DNA from 3 places in the Bariatricus sp. HCP28S3_A7 genome. Region 1 is predicted to be linked to each of the others. Evidence: riboswitches for the same ligand, from Rfam matches in the RefSeq annotation. Region 1 holds a riboswitch; each other region holds the start of a gene.
What was found. A riboswitch is a leader RNA that binds a small molecule or an ion and turns the genes downstream of it on or off. The one in region 1 is predicted to bind cobalamin.
Positions count from the first base shown of each region.

Region 2: linked by a shared signal. The riboswitch ahead of ACTNA4_RS03965 (sirohydrochlorin cobaltochelatase) and the one ahead of ACTNA4_RS13955 (sirohydrochlorin cobaltochelatase) in region 1 are both predicted to bind cobalamin.
Region 3: linked by a shared signal. The riboswitch ahead of ACTNA4_RS02000 (ABC transporter substrate-binding protein) and the one ahead of ACTNA4_RS13955 (sirohydrochlorin cobaltochelatase) in region 1 are both predicted to bind cobalamin.

Region 1 is NZ_JBQHSG010000030.1:6,939-13,031, reverse strand. It holds gene ACTNA4_RS13960 (ABC transporter ATP-binding protein) at 1-113, opposite strand, end outside; gene ACTNA4_RS13955 (sirohydrochlorin cobaltochelatase) at 413-1,621, opposite strand; cobalamin riboswitch at 1,851-2,039, opposite strand; gene ACTNA4_RS13950 (acyl-CoA dehydratase activase) at 2,165-2,929, opposite strand; gene ACTNA4_RS13945 (DUF3343 domain-containing protein) at 2,943-3,203, opposite strand; gene ACTNA4_RS13940 (double-cubane-cluster-containing anaerobic reductase) at 3,226-4,500, opposite strand; gene ACTNA4_RS13935 (aminotransferase class V-fold PLP-dependent enzyme) at 4,653-5,801, opposite strand; gene ACTNA4_RS13930 (FeoB-associated Cys-rich membrane protein) at 5,905-6,057, opposite strand.
Region 2 is NZ_JBQHSG010000004.1:52,552-58,644, reverse strand. It holds gene ACTNA4_RS03980 (YitT family protein) at 1-38, shown strand, start outside; gene ACTNA4_RS03975 (SPFH domain-containing protein) at 184-1,191, shown strand; gene ACTNA4_RS03970 (PTS ascorbate transporter subunit IIC) at 1,193-1,405, shown strand; cobalamin riboswitch at 1,555-1,742, shown strand; gene ACTNA4_RS03965 (sirohydrochlorin cobaltochelatase) at 1,962-3,149, shown strand; gene ACTNA4_RS03960 (hypothetical protein) at 3,166-3,684, shown strand; gene ACTNA4_RS03955 (cyclase family protein) at 3,903-4,193, shown strand; gene ACTNA4_RS03950 (hypothetical protein) at 4,165-4,290, shown strand; gene ACTNA4_RS03945 (glycogen/starch synthase) at 4,470-6,093, shown strand, end outside.
Region 3 is NZ_JBQHSG010000002.1:134,682-140,774, forward strand. It holds gene ACTNA4_RS01990 (ABC transporter ATP-binding protein) at 1-997, opposite strand, end outside; gene ACTNA4_RS01995 (FecCD family ABC transporter permease) at 997-2,049, opposite strand; gene ACTNA4_RS02000 (ABC transporter substrate-binding protein) at 2,080-3,288, opposite strand; cobalamin riboswitch at 3,417-3,615, opposite strand; gene ACTNA4_RS02005 (ABC-F family ATP-binding cassette domain-containing protein) at 3,763-5,319, shown strand; gene cobK (precorrin-6A reductase) at 5,372-6,093, opposite strand, start outside.

The sequences.
Region 1 (6,093 bases):
CCTTTTGCGGCCGAAAAATTCATCCCGCATAATACTTCCTGGCGGGTGTCCCCACTTCCAAATCCTTTCTTTAAATCTACAACTTCCAAAAAATATCTCTCTTCCTCTGACATAACTACTCCTTTTCTCTTTTCAGTTTTCGCTTTTCTTTTTCCCGTTCTCGTTTCTGTGTTATTTCCATCAATTATCTTTCATTCCTCCTTCTATTTCCATCTGATAAACGAATATGGGGTTAGCTATGGCTAATTCATTATATCATATATATCTTCTAATGATTCACTCAGTCATGAAAACATTTCTCAATAATGCATGTTTGCATACAAAAAAATCGTGGCAATGCAGGAGCCCCTCTCTCCATACATTGCCACGAAACAAAAGATATTAGATCTATATTATTTATTGACTCATGCGATTACTGACCGATCACTGCTGCAGTATGTGCAATATAAATTTCCTGAATCTTAGCAATTCCTCCAAGACCAGCAATCTGTGTTTCTATACTTTCAAATTCTCCGGAAGCTTCAAACATACTCTTCCATGAGTCTTCGTCGTCTCCGGCCATGTCATTATTGGCATGATCGCCGGCCACTACCATCAGCGGACGAAGGATTACTTTTTTATACCCTGCCTGGGAAACAGCTTCAATGACAGCTTCACATGCAGTTTCTTCCGGCTCTCCTTCGACAGTTCCGATAAACACGTTCTCATATCCAAGGGCAGACATCTGTGCCTGCATCTGGCTGTAAGACACCTTCGCGGTATGAGAAGTTCCATGTCCCAGGAACACAAAAGCAGCACCATCCTCTTTTGCAGCATCCAGGCTGTCATAGCCTGCTTCGCTGACTGCTTCCGCAGTAATTGCCTCAGCAACTGCTGCCTTATCGTCATTGACAGTTTCCGCATCTGCACCCACTTCTCCAAGCAGAGGTTCTGCAACTTTTACACTCTCAAATTTGTCCGCATATGCCTCAACAGATTCCATCAATTCATCATACTCTGCGCCATGCATCAGGTGTGTCGGCTGGACAACCAGATTCTTTACGCCGTTTGCGACCGCTCGCTCCAGTGCCTGATCCATATTGTCAATGCATTCTCCGTCTCTTGCCTGAATATGATTGATAATGATCTGCGCGGTAAAGGCTCTTCTTACAGACCAGTCCGGATACGCTTCCTGAAGTGCATCTTCAATTCCTTTAATATCCTCTACACGGCTGTCATTAAAAGATGTTCCGAAGCTGACAACAAGAATCTCATTTTCTCCGATATCATCCTGATTCAGCGGATCATCCTTGGATGCATCGCCTGTATCTCTTCCAAAGTAATCCGGATCTGCATTTTCACCTTCTACCAGTTCCTTCTGGGCGTCTGTCAGTGCGTCCCAGGCTTCTTTCGCTTTCTTACACTGTTCATCCGTCTCATCCGTTCTTTGCTGTACATAGATTGCGTCAATCAGCGCTGCCACCTCATCCGCAGCCTTCTGATCCTCGTTTTCTGTACTTTCTTCCTTGTCGTTTTCTACTGTTGTTTCCGCATTTTCATCGCTTTTTCCGGAACATCCTGACAGAACCAGGGTTCCCACCAATGAAACAGCCAGTAAAATAGTTACCAGTTTTTTCTTCATCCTGCTCCTCCTTCATTTTCTGGCCATTTCCGATATATTCTCATTCGCTTTTAAGTCTGCAGGATAAAAATCTCGTAGACAAAAAAGCCCTTTTCCATAAAAATGGTAAAAGGGCGTAATGAATACATAACAAAACAGCACTCCCGGCAGATACAGGCATCGCCCGGGAATGTATCATTTCCATTATGATCGGTTGCGACCAGTTACTCGTGATCTGTGGGTCCTTCCCCACTCCGTTTTTCAATAGGCAGGTCTCCTGGCTTACGGATCTTAATCTAAGGCCGCCTTCCCAATTGCTCAGTGACATAAATGGCCTTGCACTCCCCGATCACAGTGACGAGTTCGTACAGGATTTGCACCTGTTTCCCTTTTAATCAGACAACCGGTGATTGTCTGAACCTATCAAGCTTACCTTATCATATACTGCAAAAAATGTAAAGACTCCGGAAATAGAAATATCTTACAGAAAGGAAAGCAGGAGCAAGGGTACTGATGAGTATCACCTTGCTCCTGCTCTTTGTGCTCACTTATATTTCTTTGCTACTATTTATTCTTCTTCTCCTTCGCCAGTAGTGCTGCCCCCAGCGCGCCGGCATACCGTCCGTTTTCAGTAGGTTCCACCGTCTTTCTGATTTTTGCAGAAAGGATTCTGGTAAAATATGTACTGTGACTCAACCCTCCTGTCAGAATAATCTTATCTGACAGTGCCTTCTTCTGGCTCAACTGTGCCACCTTAGATGCTACGGAATCAACGACCCCCGCCGCAATATCTTCACGATTTTTCCCGACACCGATATAATTGATGACTTCGGACTCTGCAAATACGGTGCAAAGAGAACTGATTGGTAAGACTGTTCCGCTTTCAGCCATATCAAAAAGCTCCTGAAGCGTGATTCCGAGACGATTTGCCATAATCTCCAGAAATTTCCCGGTCCCGGCGGAACATTTATCATTCATCAGGAAATCCTGCACGGTTCCGTTCTCGACCAGGATTACTTTGGTATCCTGTCCGCCCACATCAATAATCGTACAATTATCTCCTGCCATCTGTCTTCCGCCTCTTGCATGACATGTTATTTCGGTAATCACATAATCTGCAAAATCTACAGCAATTCTTCCATATCCGGTCGCTGCAACTTTTGTCTCATCAGACATGACATCCACTCCTTCTGCAAGAAGTTTCTCCTTGATAAGTAAGGTGGTCTCCTTGCTGCTCCATCCTGTAGGCAGTACAAATTGAAGCTCCTTATCCCCGATCACAGCAACTTTGGATGCTGTGGATCCGATATCTATTCCAACGTAATTCATATTCCTACCTCTTCTAACAATATTGATCTCTGTGTGGATTCAAATCCATTTCCACTTCGGTGATTTTCAAGATCTCTATATCATGTTCACGAATACACTGCCGGATCACCTCAAGATCTTCTTCTTTCACCATTAGTGAAATACCGCAGCATTTACTCGCACTTCTGGGGGTCGGGGCAATCACTGCCCAAACCCCCAGTTTTTTTAATTCTTTATAGAGACGCATTCCATTATCATGATTGGGAAACAATACATAATGCTGTATTTTCTGCATAGCTCTATGTTCCTCACATTTTTTAATTATTCAGCATTTCCACAAATGCACTGACTCTGGTACGAAGCTGCTGTGCATCACTGTCTGTATAATCTGTCTCAATTCCAAGAACCGGAATACCTGCTTCTTTCATCGCACGTTCTACAAAGTAGCCTTCTGTATCGTACAGATTACAGAATTTCAGATTCACATCAATGATACCGTCAACCTTGTACTCTTTCGCAAGACGTAAAATGTCATCAATTCTTGCGTGATTCGGCGTGAAGCAAGCACAGTTGATATTCATATACCGCTCAGAAAGAGCCATGATCTGGTCTTCCAGCGTTTCTTTTGTCTCATCCACATAGTTCTCGAAGTAGCGTGTTCCCGTACACATTTCTTCACATACCACAACCGCTCCGCTTGTCTCTACGATATTATGAAGCTTCCAGTTCGGAATTGCAAGCGGTGTTCCAGTCAGCATGATACGTTTCGTACCTGCGGGAACGACGCTGACACCATCTTTGATACGCTGTTCAAGCTCATCACAGAGCTTATTTGTCATCTGAGTAAATCTTGCCGGATCATCATAGAAAGCAATCTGGGAAATCACAAGCGCATCTGTACCGCTGATCGGAAGTGTCTCGCTCTTACGGCATTCATACAGTCTTGCGAGTGCTTTTCTCTTGTTATTGATCAGCTTAATGCTATCAGCCAGTTTTTCAGCCGTTACTTTATTTCCGGTAAATTCTTCTACCTTGTCTTTCAGAGCCGTAATTTCTTCTGCCCATGCTTTGACATCTTTTGCCCGCTTCATCTGCGGAAGATCCATAACATATACCGGAACGTCTTCAGAAAGAATTTCCCAAGCCTTTTTCTTACCGTCGCAGGTTGTCTCCCCGATATACATATCTGCGATTCGGAAGAATGGGCAGGTACGATCCAGTCTTGCTCCAACAGATGCTTTGATCAGCGGACAGGTATTGGTCGGAAGCACTCGTTCACCTCCCGGTACCCAGAACTGAGATCCCCCACACAGTCCTGTTGCAATTGCATCCGCTGCGAAAATAATCTCATCCGGAACATAGATACAGAAAGTTCCGAATACTTTCCCGCCCTTTTTCTGATGCTCAATCAGTTCCGCCGGTCTGATTCCGTGAATATCCGCTACAACCATGTTATAGTAATCCATTCCCTCCGGTCTGTTCTCCTGTGATAAAAACACATCCCCGAATGCCTGTGGAAGTACCGCACACAACTGGTCATGCAGTTCCAGATTCATCCCCAGTTCTTCCCACATTTTGCGATTATCAGCCATTTTGCTTGTCCTCCTTAATAAAATTATTTCTCAATAAAACTCTAACTATAGAGTATCATTTTTTGGGAGTACAGGCAATTTCATTTCCTGATTTATCCATTGATATTTATAATGCACATCACTATATATAGTTATCATCTATATGTGTCACTTTATAAGATTTTTAGGATACCTTCTACACAACGATCAATTTCCGAAAACGTATTGCTGGCACTAAATGCAAATCGGACCGTTCCCTGCGGAAAGGTATGGAGAGACTGATGAGCTGCCGGCGCACAGTGGAGCCCGACTCTTGTCATCACACCGCATTCCTGTTCCAGTTCAAATGCCGCAACCGCATTATCGATTGTCAGGAAATCCAGCGAGACAACCGCCACTCTGTCTTGCACATCTTTTCTTCCTACAATGCGCACCTGTGGAATCCTTTTGACTTCGTTCAGTAAATATTCCGTCAGTTCCATCTTTTTATCATGAATCGCTTTCAGTCCCTGCTCCCGGATATAGTCAAGTGACGCATGAAGCCCTATGATTCCGGGCAGATTCATGGTTCCACTCTCATATTTATCCGGCAGATAATCCGGCATCAGAAGGGAATCGGACTGACTTCCGGTTCCTCCGGCAATATACGGCTCCATTTTCTTATCCAGCCGTTCGGATATGAGAAATCCTCCGATCCCCTGCGGTCCCAGTAATCCTTTGTGCGCCGTAAATGCCAGAAAATCAACCTGACACTCCTGCATGTCTACCGGAAGCGTCCCGGCACTCTGTGCCGTATCTACTGCAAAAAATAATCCATACTCTTTGCAGATACTTCCAATCTCACGAATCGGCACAACCGTTCCGCACACATTCGATGCGTGCGTCATGATAACTGCCTTCGTATTTATCCGGATCCGTTCTCTCAAATCTTCCGGATCAAGATTTCCTTCTTCATCCACCGGAACAATATCGTAGTCCACACCTGCCAATTTCATCTGTTCCAGCGGACGCATCACAGCATTATGTTCCAGACCGCTGACCAGAACATGATCTCCGTTTTTTAAAAATCCCTTGATAAAATAATTCAGCGAATAGGTGATTCCCGGCGTAAAAATCACATTTCTTGAATCGGTTCCATGGAACAACTGTACAAGCTGATCCCTTGTCTCCAGTACAACACTTTCCACTTCATACGCCCCTGCATAATTTCCCCGGTTGATATTAAATGCTCCATTTTTCAAGAGCTCCGAAACTGCTTCCTGTACTCCCGGAGCCTTTGGCCATGAAGTACTGCCGTTGTCAAAATAGATTTTTTCTTCCATACCATTTCTCCATATGTTTTTTTCTATATTAACACAGTCTCTATCGTTATAGCAAATTTAAAAAATTCACTTGGATTCTCTCCAAGTGAATTCAAACTCCGCCTTATTTATCCTTTTTCCCACAGCTCTGGCTGCAGTGTCCGCAGTCACATCCACAGCAGCTTTTCCCATTTTTCTTATTTCTTCTCAGGATCGCGACCGCACCGCCCACAATGACCACTACCAAAAGAATAACGATTATATCTGCAATATTCATTTCAAACCTCCTGTTTTACATACCATCCTTGATACA
Region 2 (6,093 bases), on a different contig from region 1:
CGGTACATGACATGAGATATAAACCGAAAGTGTATTGAGAAATCAAAGCCAGTGATTTGTGTGAATCCACATTTCACCGGCTTTTGTTTTTTAATCCAAAATCTATTTTCTTTTCAAAATTATATTGCACATATGAAATAAATATGATATCATTTTGATATCAAAATAAAGGAGGGGGAACTCATGAAGGAAATCACATTAAACAATAGGAAGAACGGAATGCCGGTACTGCTTCTGACCATCGCTCTGTATGTACTCGCAACGGTAGGTCTGATCTTTGGGATCGAATACGAATACTGGATCCTTGTGGTTCTTTGCAGTATCTGGCTGGCACTTGGCTGGATTTTGTTTTTAGGTCTTAAGACACTGAAACCACAGGAAGCGCTTGTGCTTACTCTTTTCGGAAATTATGTCGGTACGCTGAAAGAGCCTGGTTTCTATTTTGTGAATCCGTTCTGTGTAGGTGTGAATCCGGCTGCGAAGACAAAGCTGAACCAGAGCGGAGACGTGGACAGCCAGTCCAAGAGGTCTGTAATTTTCACACAGCCACAGGCAGGACAGGCTGTGGAGACGGTGAATAAGAAGATCTCTCTGAAGGTTATGACACTGAATAACAACCGTCAGAAGATCAATGACTGCCTCGGCAACCCGGTGGAGATCGGAATTGCCGTTACATGGCGGGTGGTGGACACGGCAAAAGCAGTTTTTAATGTAGACAACTATAAGGAATACCTTTCTCTGCAGTGCGATAGTGCGCTCCGTAATATTGTGCGGCTATATCCTTACGATGTATCTCCGAATGTAGATACCACAGGAGACGGTGTCGCGGATGAAGGAAGCCTTCGCGGTTCCAGCGAAGTGGTTGCGGCAAGAATTAAAGAAGAGATCCAGGGCAGAGTGGAGGAAGCAGGCCTTGCGATCATCGAAGCGCGTATCACTTATCTGGCATATGCTCCGGAGATTGCGGCAGTCATGCTTCAGCGACAGCAGGCTTCTGCGATCATCGATGCGAGAAAAATGATCGTTGACGGAGCCGTGGGCATGGTGGAGATGGCACTTGAAAGGCTGGAAGAGAAGGATACAATAGCATTAGACGATGAAAGAAAAGCTGCGATGGTATCTAATCTGCTGGTTGTGCTTTGTGGAAATCATGATGCACAGCCGATAGTAAATACAGGAAGTCTTTACTAATATGGCAGAAACGAAAAAACAGATACCGCTTCGGGTATCACCAAAACTGTACGATGCCCTCGCAGCCTGGGCTGAAGATGATTTCCGTTCACTGAACGGGCAGATTGAATTTTTACTGACTGAATGTGTGAAGCAGCATCGAAAGGATGGCAAATATATTTCGAAGGAATTGCATGTGCGTCCACAGATCGATCTTCCGGAGAAAGAAGAATAATACATAAAAAGGCGGTGATGAGCCGTCTTTTTATGTTATGTGCAGGAGTTGTCGCCCGGAGTGGTCCGGCCGAAATAGATGAACATGCAGCGATTGAATTTGGAATCGGGGAAAACGAAGAAGCAGGCTTTACATTTCAGGCGGTTTGTGATAAGGTATGTTCGTCAGGTTCAGACAGCATTAGCTGTCTGATTAAAAGGGAAACAGGTGGAAGTCCTGTACGAACTCGTCACTGTAAACGGGGAGTGCAAGGCCAGGAATGTCACTGAGCAATCGGGAAGGCGGCCTTGGATCTGGATCCGTAAGTCAGGAGACCTGCCTGCAAAAAACGGAGTGGGAAGAACCCACAGGCCACGAGTAACTGGTCGCAACCGATAAGAGTCATATTCCACATTCTCATCATCAGGCACCGGTGAAAGACCGGCTGTTTTGGAGAGAGTGCTGTTTGCGTATGTTATTATGAAGTGTGCCTTTTACCGACGATATGGGAAAGGCACCTCTTTTTTGTTGTACGCATTATCGGGAGAACGACATAATAAGAAGGAGGAGATTCAGAATGAAGAAAAGATTACTCACAATTCTACTGGCCGTTTCCGTAATCAGCACATTAACAATAGCAGGATGTTCTGGTGGAAATGGGGAAGAAAAAGAGGAGACCAAAGAAACAGAAGATGATCAGAAAGCAGCGAATGAGGTGGCAGATTTGATAGACGCAATCTATGTTCAGGAAAGAAACGATCAGACGGATGAAGCGTGTAAGGCTGCAAAAGAAGCATGGGATGAACTGACGGATGAGCAGAAGGAACTGGTAGAAGGAGAAAATGCGGACCCGGATTATTTTGGAAAAGATACCGGAGACGCATCCGCCGACGATCCAAGGAACCAGGATGGAATCGGAGAAAATGAACTTCTGGCAGTCAGCTTCGGAACATCTTACAATGACAGCCGCGTGGAAGATATTAAAGGAATAGAAGATGCCCTGCAGGAGGCATATCCTGACTGGTCCGTAAGAAGAGCATTTACATCGCAGATTATCATCAATCACATACAGGCGAGAGACGGAGAATGTATTGACAATATGGATCAGGCTCTGGAGCGTGCAGTGAAAAATAATGTGAAGAATCTGATCGTACAGCCGACCCACTTGATGCATGGAGCAGAATATGATGAACTGGTCAAAGCAGTGGAGCGTTACCAGGACAAATTTGAATCCGTAAAGGTTGCGGAACCGCTTCTGGGTGAAGTGGGAAGCGATGCTTCGGCAATCAATTCAGATAAAGAAGCTGTTGCAAAGGCAGTGACGGCACAGGCTGTTGAAACAGCAGGATATGACAGCCTCGATGCAGCGAAGGAAGATGGTACGGCATTTGTATTTATGGGACATGGCACCTCCCATACGGCAAAAGTTTCCTACAGCCAGATGCAGACACAGATGCAGGTACTCGGCTACGACAATGTATTTATCGGGACCGTCGAAGGGGAACCGGAAGAAACTTCCTGCGAGGCAATTATTGAAGCAGTAAAAAATGCGGGATATAAAAAGGTCATTCTCCGGCCGTTGATGGTTGTGGCGGGGGATCACGCAAATAATGATATGGCCGGAGAGGATGAAGATTCATGGAAGAGTCTGTTTGAGAATTCCGGATTTTTTGAACAAGTGGATGTGCAGATTGCAGGACTTGGTGGAATCGAGGCTATTCAGCAGATTTATGTTGATCACACTGCGGCAGTCATTGATAAATAATGGGAGGATCAGAAGTATGAAGAAGAAAATAGCAGCCATGCTTGGAATGGCAATACTGGCATCCGCGTTGATGCTCGGATGTGGAAAGAAAGAAGAAGCTGCAAAGACAGATACCGAGACACTTACGGAAAATACAGCTCAGAGTGAAGAAGCCGGGGAGGCTGAACTGGAAGACGGAATTTACAGTGCAGAATTCCAAACTGACAGCAGCATGTTTCATGTAAATGAAGCCTGTGACGGAAAAGGAACTCTGACGGTTAAGGATGGTCAGATGACGATTCACATTTCACTTACATCGAAAAATATTGTCAATCTCTATCCGGGACTTGCAGAGGCTGCCGTGAAAGAAGGAGCGGAGCTTCTGATTCCTACCGAAGATACGGTTACCTATAGTGATGGAACGACGGAAGAAGTGAATGGATTTGATGTTCCGGTTCCGGCGTTGGATGAAGAATTTGACCTTGCGCTGATTGGAACGAAAGGAAAATGGTATGATCATAAAGTCAGCGTATCGAATCCGGTTCGGGAAGAATAAAATGTCAGGGTGCTGTTAAGTTACAGCGAAATCGTTGGTGGAACGGAGATCGAACCTGGAAGAAACAAATAATGTGAATAACCGGACGGTACAATTGGCAGGATGAACAAAATTGTAACGTCTGGTTTTTTATTATAAGGGAAAATAATTGATGATTGACAATATTGTTTTCAAAAAAGTGATATACTGGATAAAATAGGTTAATGGAGGGAGAAGAGATGAGAATATATGATATTTCGCAGGAAGTGTTCGGATGCAATGTATTTCCCGGAGATTCGGCTCCTGAAAAAGAGATCTTATCCGTGATAGCAAAGGATTCGCCATGCAATTTATCGGCATTTCGAATGTGTGCCCACAACGGAACACATGTGGATGCTCCATATCATTTTTTCCAGAAAGGAAGAACAATCGACCAGGTAAAACTGGAAAAATTTATCGGAAATGCCTATGTAACAGAACACACTTCTGGGAGCGGAAATTGTGTTGCTGGAAGGAATCTGTCTGGATAGGGTTCCCGAAGGATGCTATTTCCTGAATGCGACACCGATCAATCTGGGAGACGGAGATGGGGCACCTTGCCGGGCGATACTGGTGGAATTGGACTGAGTTATTTTGAAAGAAGATAAGACTCCTGCCACGCGGTAAGTACGTCGAGGTGTATTTGAAAGTTACTTTATAAAAAGAATACGAAATTTACCCATTTTTGGATTTGTGTGTTATAATAATATAAGATTCTAAATATTACAAACAGTGAACAATTAGTATTTTTTATGGAGAGGTATAAAATGGCAAGAAAACAAACTACCAAAACTGCAGTAAAGAAAAGTACACCGGCAAAAGGGACTGCCAAAAAGGCAACGGTTGAAGCTTCTTTGACAACGGAGCCGGGAGAAGAAATCGTGAAAGAAGAGATTGCTAAGGAAACTGAGAAACCGGAAGGGGCAGATGCAGTAAAGGCGGAAGCACCTGAAGAAAAGAAAACTACGAAGAGGGCAGCAGCAAAGAAAACGACTGCGATAAAGAAAACAACGACAAGAAAAACTACCAGAAAAAAAGCAGAACCTGCAGAAAAAGAGGCGGAAGAAGTGAAAGCTGAAGAGCCAAAGGCAGAGGAAGTAAAAGAAGAGAAAACGGAAGAAGTTAAGGCGGAAGCGGTAGTAGAAGTAAAAGAAGAACCGGTAGTAGAAGAAGCACCGGTGGAAGAAACCAAAGAAGAACCGGCAGCAGAAGAAGCACCGGTGGAAGAAACCAAAGAAGAACCGGCAGCAGAAGAAGCACCGGTGGAAGAAACCAAAGAAGAACCGGCAGCAGAAGAAGCACCGGCAGAGGAAACCAAAGAGGAACCGGCAACAGAAGAAGCACCGGCAGAGGAAACCAAAGAAGCACCGGCAGAAGAGGTAAAAGAAGAACCGAAACAGGAGGTATATATGAGTCCAAGAAGAAGTATCGCATTTATCGGTTCAGAATGCTATCCATTCGTGAAGACCGGAGGTTTGGGTGATGTTATGTACGCGCTCCCGAAGGCATTAGTTAAACAGAATTGTGATGTGAAGGTAATTATCCCACTTTACAAATGTATACCGCAGAAATATCAGGAGAAGATGGTATACAAAGGATCCTTCCAGATGAATCTGTGTGCAGACGGCAGATCCTATTATGTAGGTATTATGGAATATGTATGGGATGGAGTTGTGTATGATTTTATTGATAATGAAGAATTTTTCAGCAGTGGAAATCCATATACGAATCTGATTGATGATATTCCGAAATACTGCTATTTCGCCAAGGCAGCACTTGCAGCACTGAATTATCTGAACTGGGTTCCGGATATCATTCATTGTCACGACTGGCAGGCAGCTCTGGTTCCGGTATATCTTAGAACTTTATTCGAAAATACAAAGCTGACTACTGCAAAGACGATCTTAACGATCCATAATCTGCGTTTCCAGGGTATTTACAATATTCCGACGATCCGCTACTGGTCAGGACTTCCGGATTACGTATTTAACAAAGATGCACTGAAAGTAAACTACAACGATGCGAATATGTTAAAAGGAGGACTGGCTTACGCTAATATTATTACAACTGTCAGCAATACATACGCCGGTGAGATTCAGACAGCATACTACGGAGAGAAACTGGATGCGCATCTGAGACATCACTGGAGAAAATTGAGAGGTATCGTCAACGGTATCGATTATGATATCTGGAACACCAGCACAGATTCCAGATTGTATGCAAACTATGACATCACGAATGTATTAGAGAAGAAGAGGGAAAACAAGCGGAAACTGCAGGAAGAGCTGGGACTTGTTCAGGATGACCATAAGTTTGTCATTGGTCTGATTTCGAGATTGACCGATCAGAAGGGACTGGATCTTGTCAATACCATTCTTCGTCAGGTTATGG
Region 3 (6,093 bases), on a different contig from region 1:
AGGAATCGATCGTTGCTTTTGCCTCCTGATATGCCTCATCACGGATACTGCAAAATGGTTCTTCTTCGATCACCTTTGCCGCAAGCCTTTTCGCCACATGATAGTCCACGTCATTGCGGTATAGTATTCCGGCAACAAACGGAATATTTTCTTTCTGCAGTTTCCTGTATACCGGAATGCCTGTTCCGCAGGCGGAGATTACAAAAACACGCGGCTCTCCCTCCGGTCTCGGAAGCTCGACACTTCCAAAGCACGGGTCATAGGATCCGTTGTCGAGTCCGTAGAGTTCCCGGATTACTTCTTCTTTGAATACTTCTTCCGGTTTCCCATAGCAGAAAATCCGGTCACCCCTGACGCAGAGAATCTTATCCGATATTTTCTGTGCCAGATCGATCTCGTGAAGCGACATGACGACCGTGATTTTTTTCTCCTTTGCCAGTTTCCGGAGCATCGACAGAAGTTCGAGTTTATAATGAATATCCAGATAGGAAGTCGGTTCATCCAGGATCAGAACCTCCGGCTCCTGGCAGATCGCACGCGCAAGCATGATCCGCTGTCTCTGCCCGTCACTGATCGCCTGAAAGCTTTGATTTTCAAGCTCACGGACATGCACCGCTTCCATTGCCTCATCTACGATTTCTTTATCTTTCTTCGTGAGGATCCCCAGCCTTCCGGTATACGGATACCGACCGGTTTCCACCACATCGCGGCAGGTCATCAGTTCCGTCTTCATCCGCTCCGTCAGCACCACCGCCATTTTCCTGGCAAGAATAGCATTTTCCATAGCATCGATCCTCTCATCCGCAATGGAGACATTTCCTCCAAGCGTTTTGATCTGTCGGGTGATACTTTTTAAAATGGTCGATTTTCCAGCACCATTTGGACCGATCAGTGTTACGATCTCCCCTTTTTGAATCTCCGTGCAAATATCGCGGATCAGGGGTTTCCCATGATAGCCTACCGTCAGATCCTGCAACTTTACATATGCATTTTCCATCATTCTCTTCCCTTCTGTCTGTGCAGCATCATAAAGATGACGACCGGTGCTCCGAAAATGGAAGTGACCGTACTGATATTGAGTTCCAGCGGTGCAAATGCCATCCGTGCAATAAGATCACACCCCATACAGAACACCGCTCCTCCCAGAAATGTTCCCGGGATCACGATCAGCGGTTTCGCCGTATTCAGCATCCTCTTTACCAGAAACGGAACCGCGATCCCAACAAAAGAAACCGGTCCGGCAAATGCGGTCACACAGCCCGACAGCATACTGGAGAGCAGGATCAGAAGCACACGAAAAACTCGGATATTGACTCCTGCGCTTCTCGCATAGGCTTCGCCAAGCTGGTACGCACCGATTGGCTTGGAATAGAGGAAGGTAATCACAACGGTGACAGCAATCAATACAAAAGCAACCTTCACGTTGCTCCAGCTCATCCCAGAAAAGCTTCCCTGAGACCAGCCGTGCAAATTCACGATATCCGAGTCCTCCGCAAATGTAACCACAAAATCCGTAACCGCCGAACAGATATAGCCGATCATGATTCCGGCCACCAGAAGGGTTGCCATATGATTGATCTTTCTTGACATCAGAAGGATGAATCCGGTCGCAATCAGTGAACCTATAAATGCCGCTATAATGAGCGTATACGAAGAGACTCTGCTGAAGTACTTCAGAAATACGATCATCGTCAGGGCGACCACCATTTTCGCGCCCGAGGAAATGCCAAGCACAAAGGGGCCTGCAATCGGATTGGCAAAAAAAGTCTGAAGCAGGAACCCGGACAGAGAAAGGGCACCTCCGAGAAGGGCTGCCATCAGAACTCTTGGCAGACGAATTTTCCAGATGATACTGTAATTCGCATCCTGCTTTGCCTGTCCGAATAGAATATTCAGAATCTCAGAAACAGAAATATGTACATTTCCCGTATTAATATTCAGCACAATAATCACACAAAATGCAGCCAGAAGTCCGGCAAACACCAGCAAATACCGGATCCGTCTTCTCATCTCTTCCATTCGTACCGGCTTATTCTTCCTTTTCTCCATGGTTCCTCACTTTCTCATATCCTGATATCGTCATGACACTTTATATAAAAATGTCATCTCCTCCGTTTTTCCATCGGTAAGCATCAGATGAATGTCTGTAATCAGATTTCCGACAATGTCTGTCGCCTGATACAGGTACTTTCCGGTACACCACACATTTCCTTCCTGCACCGCTTTAAAATCTGCAAACAGCTCACTTTTCGCCAGAAGATCCTCCATCGATTCCACCGGATTATCGATCGATGAATTGTAGATCAGATAGTCCGCGTCGGCTGCAGATGCAAAGAATTCTTCCATAGAAATGCTGATCGACGCACTGTTATTTTCCGTATTTTCAAGATCATCGAAAACATAACGTCCACCCGCAATCTCGATCATTTTCGGAATGTAATCTTCGGACTTTCTGACCACGACGGTTCCATCGGTACTCACATAGAAAAAGGCGACCGTCTGCTCTGTATTTTCAAAGTCCTTCAGTTCTTCGATTACTTTGGACTGTTCCTTGAAAAATGTCTCTGCCTGTTCTTCTTTGTCCAGCATCGCGGCATAGACCTTGATCCACTCCGTTCTTCCAAGCGGATGCGTCTCATAACTGGACCGGTCGATAAATACCGGAATCTCAAGCATCTCAAGCATCTCCTGCACCTTCGGAGTATGCAGGATCATCGTGGATTCAATAGCCAGATCACATTCCTCATCGATCAGGAGTTCATAATCCGGCTCACTGTATTTTCCGGCATAAAGGATGGCGCCATCTTCCATAGCCTGCACCGCATTTTCAATGTACCAGCCGGATTTTTGTGTCCCGCTCAGGCGAATCGCATCCAATGCATCAAGCGAATCAAATAATGCCATCACCGATGTTGCCGCAAGATAAATACGGTCCAGCGGCTGATGTAAAATCACGATGTCTTCTTCCAGATCCGACGGAATATTCCTGCCCTCCGGAACAAGAAGATAGTCTTCCCCGTCCCGGATCCGGATCAGCTTATATCCATCCTGATAATAATATACCCCGAACCCTTTTGCATAATCAAGTTCCATCGCAGATTCATAAGTAAGTCCCTTGATTTCCATTGGTCCCGGCGTTTCTTTCGCCTCTTCCCGCTGTGGTTCAGATGTCATCTTATTTTCTTCCGTTTCCGGCATCGTTTTCTCTTCCGAACCACATCCCGGAATTCCGAAAATCAGTACCGCAATCAGTATCATACACAGGAACCGTGCTGCTCTCTTTTTCATCGTATCCCTCTTTCCACTTTCGATCCGATCCGCAAAGCACAAATTTCCCATTCAAAAAAGCCCGCTTTTCCTGTACGAAAGCAGACTTCCCCCTGAAATATTCTGCAAATCTATGCTTTCATCGGAAGCTATTCACATTCTTCTCAGCAGGTCTCCTGACTTACAGCTCATCGCCCGGTTATGCCTTCTCGCGCTGGATACGCAATGACTTATCTATAACCTCGCTCCCTGTTTACAGTGGCCGGACCGCTCAGGATTTGCACCTGATTCCCTTTTAACCCGGCAGATCTGAATCATCTGCCCGGCACTGAAAAGCCCAATATAGAACACCCTCACTATAACATATCCCCGCCTGTATGGCAACCGCATTTTTCCCTTGAAATCCTTTCGAAATCCATTGCCTTTTATCCGGTAGATATAATATAATAAGCAGGACACTGTCACTTGTTACCACATAACAAAGGAGAATCGAAAATGAGCATTTTAAATGTTGAACATCTTTCCCACGGCTTCGGTGACCGCGCCATTTTTCATGATGTGTCCTTCCGTCTTCTGAAAGGCGAACACATTGGACTTGTCGGAGCCAACGGAGAAGGGAAATCTACTTTTTTTAATATTGTTACAGGAAAACTCCAGCCGGACGAAGGGAAAATCGAATGGGCAAAAAATGTCCGTGTCGGTTATCTCGATCAGCACACTGTACTTGAAAAGGGCATGACGATCCGCGAAGTGCTGAAATCCGCCTTTTCCTGGCTTTTTGAACTGGAAACGAAGATGAACGAGATCTGTGACCGCCTCGGGGACGTGGATGAAGATACTATGATGACACTTATGGAAGAGCTTGGGACCATCCAGGACACACTGACCATGCACGATTTCTATGTGATCGATGCAAAGGTCGAAGAAGTCGCACGCGCGCTGGGGCTTCTGGATCTTGGACTGGACAAGGATGTCACCGACTTAAGCGGCGGCCAGCGCACCCGTATCCTGCTCGGCAAACTCCTTCTGGAAAAGCCGGACATCCTGCTTCTGGACGAGCCAACCAACTATCTGGACGAAGAACATATCAACTGGCTGAAACGTTATCTCACCGAATATGAAAATGCGTTCGTCCTGATTTCCCATGACATTCCGTTTCTGAATGAAGTGGTGAACATCATTTATCATATGGAAAATCAGGAACTGAACCGCTACGTCGGAGATTATGACAATTTCCAGAAAATCTACGAAGTGAAGAAAGCCCAGCTTGAGGCTGCCTACAAGAAGCAGCAGCAGGAAATCAGTCAACTCAAGGATTTTGTGGCACGCAATAAAGCGCGCGTCTCCACCCGCAACATGGCCATGTCCCGTCAGAAAAAGCTGGATAAGATGGATGTCATAGAGCTCGCCGCCGAGCGTCCGAAGCCGGAATTCCATTTCCGCCTCGGCCGGACACCGGGTAAATACATCTTTGAGACCAAAGATTTCGTCATCGGTTACGACGAACCCCTTTCACGGCCTCTGAACCTCACGCTGGAGCGTGGCCAGAAAATTGCGCTGACCGGTGCAAACGGAATCGGAAAGACTACGCTGATCAAGAGTATTCTCGGTCTGGTTCCTCCGCTTTCCGGTAAATGTGAGCTGGGCGAGAATCTGCTGACCGGCTATTTTGAACAGGAGGCAGGCCACAACAACCGAACCACCTGCATCGATGAGATCTGGGAAGAATTCCCTTCCTACACTCAGTATGAAGTACGCTCCGCGCTCGCCAAATGCGGACTTACGACCAAACACATCGAAAGCCAGATTCGCGTCTTGAGCGGCGGGGAACAGGCAAAAGTGCGCCTGTGCAAGATCCTGAACAAAGAAACCAATGTGCTGATGCTGGACGAACCTACCAATCATCTGGATGTAGATGCCAAGGATTCACTGAAAAAGGCACTTCAGGAATACCGCGGGACCCTGCTCCTCATCTGCCATGAGCCGGAATTCTACCAGGATATTGTAAATGCGGTGTGGGACTGCTCCAAATGGACGACAAAGATTGTGTAATTGTTATTCACACAAAAACAATTTCAGGGGTTGACTGATATTATGTTATCAATCACCCCCTGTTCTTATCCCCGTATCTTCTCTTTAATTCATCAAATACCTCTTCCAGCGCAAGTCCTTCTTCCTCCGGTCTTCCCACCACAACCAGCACAGTCCCGGCCTCCTTTGCAGCCTTAACTTTTTCCGGGAATCCCCCCGCTTTGCCGGACTCTTTCGTGACAAAATATTTTGCATCCACATGCCGGAGCATTGCCAGATTCATTTCCTCCGAAAACGGTCCCTGCATAGCAATCAGATGTTTCCCCTCAAACCCAAGCCGGATACTGTCCTCCACCGCTTTCCCCGTCGACAGAACCCTAGCAAAACATCGCTCTTTATAATTGGGGATGGAAGCATACTTTTCCAGTTCCTTACTTCCCGTCGCAATCAGAATATTCCCCTCCGTTTTCTCCAGATATTCCACCGCCTGCTTCACAGTACTCGTCCAAACGATCTCTCCGGTCTCTACCGTGAATGCCTCTTCACACTCCCTCCGCAGACACCTCAAATACTCCGTCCCCGTATTCTCACATGCTTTACGAATATTCCGTGTCACAAGAACCGCAAACGGATGAGTCGCATCAATCACAAGCTCAACCTTTTCTTTCCTAATAAACGCTTCAATCTGCCCCTCATCCATTCTTCCAACAAAAGTCTGTATATTATCACAATCATCCAGACACGTTTTACCATATTCCGTTGCCACACTTACGAGAGCCTGAACCTTTAATCCCC